DNA from 2 places in the Corynebacterium kutscheri genome. Region 2 is predicted to be linked to the other one. Evidence: riboswitches for the same ligand, from Rfam matches in the RefSeq annotation. Region 2 holds a riboswitch; the other holds the start of a gene.
The links. Region 2 has a riboswitch for cobalamin ahead of UL82_RS03930 (FecCD family ABC transporter permease). Riboswitches for the same ligand answer to the same signal wherever they lie in the genome.

Region 1: linked by a shared signal. The riboswitch ahead of UL82_RS04695 (energy-coupling factor ABC transporter permease) and the one ahead of UL82_RS03930 (FecCD family ABC transporter permease) in region 2 are both predicted to bind cobalamin.

The regions. Positions count from the first base shown of each region.
Region 1 is NZ_CP011312.1:1,018,259-1,020,461, forward strand. It holds gene UL82_RS04685 (energy-coupling factor transporter transmembrane component T family protein) at 1-172, opposite strand, end outside; gene UL82_RS04690 (energy-coupling factor ABC transporter substrate-binding protein) at 174-509, opposite strand; gene UL82_RS04695 (energy-coupling factor ABC transporter permease) at 513-1,229, opposite strand; cobalamin riboswitch at 1,282-1,460, opposite strand.
Region 2 is NZ_CP011312.1:850,302-852,504, reverse strand. It holds gene UL82_RS03935 (ABC transporter ATP-binding protein) at 1-254, opposite strand, end outside; gene UL82_RS03930 (FecCD family ABC transporter permease) at 251-1,294, opposite strand; cobalamin riboswitch at 1,352-1,543, opposite strand; gene gatA (Asp-tRNA(Asn)/Glu-tRNA(Gln) amidotransferase subunit GatA) at 1,667-2,203, opposite strand, start outside.

The DNA.
Region 1 (2,203 bases), 170 kb from region 2:
GAACACGAGAAATCAATATCAAAGCGATAAGAATGCAAGCTAAGAGGCTAAATCCCTGCCACGAGTGCATAATAATGCTTAGAATAGTTAATCCGAAGAAGAGGACTGTCTTTTCTAAAATATGAACCTGTGCCCAAGGGCTTTTCGACGCGGCTTGCTCTAGTGGGTTCATTCTAGTTTTCTGAAGTACTTATTATCGCTTCAACAGCTGAGTCTTCGGCGTTCTTGCGTCCACGAAATACGCCCAGGGCATAGCCTAGAAAACCGGCTCCCAATGCTGCTTGAAGAGCAAATAATCCTGATTCTACTTCACCGGGAAGCTCACCAATAAGTGGTTCAAACCAGGGCTCATAATCTGGGTTTTCTTCGGCGATAAGTGTTTCAGCTGTGGCATCGGTACCAGCAAAAGGCTCTTCAATATCTTCACTACCAAGGTTAAAGAACATAGGGAAAGCTGCAAGAAGTGCAATGAGACCGATAAACAGAAAAGTTGTTGTTCTTTTACTCATGATTTACACGCCTTTGGTAGTACTAGTGGTTATTTTTGGATCGACGGCTTTTTCAGGTGTGTGAGGTGTAAAAATAAATCCCAATACCTTGAGTTCCTTATCCGCAATAACACGAAGAGAGCGGAAAATCATGACCGTAATGAGAGCTTCAATAATTGCAAGCGGCAGTTGCGTCGGTGCGTAAAGAGCAAGGAAAGTCGCGAAGGCATTTCCGATACCTGCTCCATGGTGCGCGAGGGAAAGCTGAAGCGCTGTCATAACGTAGGTAGATAAATCAGCGATGAAAGCGGCAGCAAAGACTGCGACGTCAAAGCCTGAACCTAATTTTCGGCTGAGTAAAAAGATTCCATAACCAGCGTAGGGGCCAATAATAGCCATAGAGAAAATATTTGCGCCCAGAGTTGTAATACCGCCATGTGCAAGTAAAAGTGCTTGGAAGAGTAAAACGATGCTACCCATAAAGGCCATAACAGGTGGTTTAAATAGAACTGCTCCTAATCCGGTACCCGTAGGATGTGAAGAGGAACCAGTGACTGATGGAATTTTGATTGCCGAGAGAACAAAGCTAAATGCACCAGCAGCGCCTAAAAGTAGGCCCGTTTCTGGGTGTTCTTTTAGTTGCGTACGCACTCGATTGGCGCCATAGACCACAAACGGAGTTGAAGCGGCTGCCCATGCAACGCAATGGGTGACCGGAAGAAATCCTTCTGCAATGTGCATAGGAAAACCAGATCTTTCTTTAGTGACAAAGGTATGCACCTCGCATACCTGGATGAATATGTCCGTTGCGGCAAGGGTTTCCTGGCTTCTACCTTGAGGGATACCCCAAGTGCCTTTCCCTTCCTATCGAATATCGACAGTGGTATATGAAAGACTAAAAATACAGTGGCGAGGGCCGCTGCCGGATTTTCACTGGCATTCCCACTTAAAACCGTAACAACTGAACAATAGAGTGTTATTAGTGCGTAGGAGGAAAAATTGATGTTTTATGGTGAAGCTCACTGACAATGTGGGTATTTGTGTACACGCTTAGCTGATATCACATGCAATGTGGGACTTTATTGCTCAAGAAGATTTTAAGGGTTAGTTAAGTTTTGATAATGATGATTGTTATTTGTGTAAAAAAATGTTGTGACCTGTGGATTTGTGTTGTTGGGAAGTCGTGTGTAACTTTGTTCCAGTCGCCGCGAGCACCACACAACACAAACAAGGTTGTGTGAAACAAACACGGTGGCAACAATAAAAATTTTTTCCCAAAGAAAAACGAAACTTGACAATAACAGGAAAAGTTTTGTAAGGTTTTTCTTCGCTGCAATTACTTAAACTTTTTTAAAGTGACTGTAGTACAGCATTTCACCTTATTACAGCAAGCATTGTTTGTTGTGTGGTGGGTGTGGGTTGTTTGAGAACTCAATAGTGTGCCAAATCATTTGTTACAACATGTAACACACAGAATCTAGTGATTAATGATGAATGCTGAATAAGTGTTTGTGTTTGGTCATTGTGTTGTGTGTTATTGTTTTTTGTTTTACACATATTTTCTTTTTCTTATCACGTATTCACATATGTGTTTATTGTGGTGGGGGATAATGGTTTTTGTTTTTACGCCTGATACTGTGGTGATCAGATGTCACTGATGGTGTTGTGGTGTGACCGGCAAGTGACCATGATTTGTTTTCTTGTTTCTTATCTTT
Region 2 (2,203 bases):
GGTGGTTGATCTTCCTGACCAACAAAACTAAATTGCCGTGCCCGCTGTTTAGGATGAAGGGTAGAAATTTCTATTCCATCGATACGCACACCCATTGGTGGTGTTAGCGCAATGGTGCGCAACATAGTTGATTTACCGGCACCATTAACTCCCACGATTGCGCACATTGTGGCCGTAGGAACGCTAAAACTGACTTTATTAAGAATGACTGTTTTGTCAATTAAACAATCAATACCAGTTATTTCTAAACTCATTGCTCACCGCCAAATGCATAGCGCTTGCGTCCCATAAGGATCAGGAATAACGGTGCACCAATAATTCCGGTAACCACACCCAATGGGATTTCTTGCGGCGGTGCGGCGATACGGGCAAGCATGTCTACCCACAATAAGAATATTGCGCCCATCAGTGCAGCAACCAGAACCAACCTACGGTGTAAAGAGCCAACAAGCATACGTGCTAAGTGTGGAATGACTAGACCCACAAAGCCAATGCCGCCGGCAACTGCAACCATCCCGCCAACTACAATAGCTTGTAGTGCGAAAAGCAACCGTCGCAACGCATCTACTCGCACGCCCAGACTCATAGCGGTATCTGGACCGGCTGCTAGTGCATCACATTGAGAACTGAGCAACATAAGCACAATCACGGCTGCAATAACCAAAATCAAACCAGGAATAAGATTATCCCAACCTGCACCGGCAACTGAACCTAACATCCAAAACATTACTGATTGTGCTGAACGTGCATCGGAAGAACGGAAAACTAGAAAGCTTGCCATCGCCGAAAAAGCAGAGCTAAGTACCACACCGGATAAAATAAGGCGAAGTGGACTCAATGATCCTTGCGCCAAGGTAATGAAATACACGGTCGCTGTGGCAGCTAACGCACCAACAAGTGCGCCGAAATTCAATGCATAGATACCAAAACCAGAGAACACACCCAACGCAATGACTGCAGTGGCACCAACCGAGGCGCCTGAAGAAACACCCAGTAAATAGGGATCAGCAAGTGGGTTGCGCACTAGAGTTTGCACAGTTACGCCAGCGATTGCCAGACCTGCCCCCACAATTAACGCAAGCAGCCCCCGAGGAACTCGGATTGCCCATACAACAGCATCGAGGCCTTTATCGCTAGGAGTTGGTCCACCCATAACGTGGGCGTACACTACACTCCACACATCAGATAACGAAAATTGCACTGAACCAATGGTCAATGAAACACAAAAACTTACTGCGGCAACAGCGATCAAAACCAATGAGATCAATGCTACCGGCGGCCGAAATTTTCTCACCGCAACCAAAAAGAATCCTTAATATAAAATCCGAGTACCTTAAACCGCGAAGGTTAACTCGTTAACAAAAGGCCAGCAGATATTCGGACTTGAAGATCATTCCTGGTTTCCTTCCTTCCCAGCTCTATGCCAGTGGCTATTAGAAAACCGGTCCCTTCTTACCGCTGCGCGTCAGTTTTGGCTTTTCACCAAATTCCCATACTGACCTTCTCAACAAAACATAAGCCTACCGGGTACCCAAAAATGACCGTTAAACGAGCATCCCAGCAATCACCCTATTTCGGGTAAACAAAATTACCCCATAGATACGAAAAATAGCAGCTCTCAAGCACTATCGCTGAATCTATGGGGTGATTTATATCTCCAACAAAGCTAGCTTCTGCCACTTTCAAAAGCGGCACCGACTCGGTAAAGTCGATCATCAGCAAAAGCTGGTGCCATAATTTGTAATCCTGTCGGCAAGCCGGTGTCTTTAGCTAAACCAGAAGGCACAGACATACCGCATAAACCAGCCAGATTGAGTGGCAAGGTACACAAGTCAAAGTTATACATTGCCAACGGGTCAGAAACCTTCTCCCCCAATTTAAAAGCAGTCGTGGGGGTAGTTGGTGAAATCAAAACATCAACTGACTCATATGCTTTGGCAAAATCCTGCGCAATCAAAGTACGAATGCGTTGTGCTTGCAAATAATACGCATCATAGTAACCCACGCTGAGTGCATAAGTTCCTAAAATAATGCGGCGCTTAACCTCCGGACCGAAACCAGCAGCGCGAGTAAGTGCCATCACTTCTTCTGCAGAATGCGTACCATCATCGCCAACGCGCAAGCCATAACGCATGCCATCAAAGCGTGCGAGATTACTAGATACTTCGCAAGGCAAAATCAAATAATACGCGGCTAACGCATC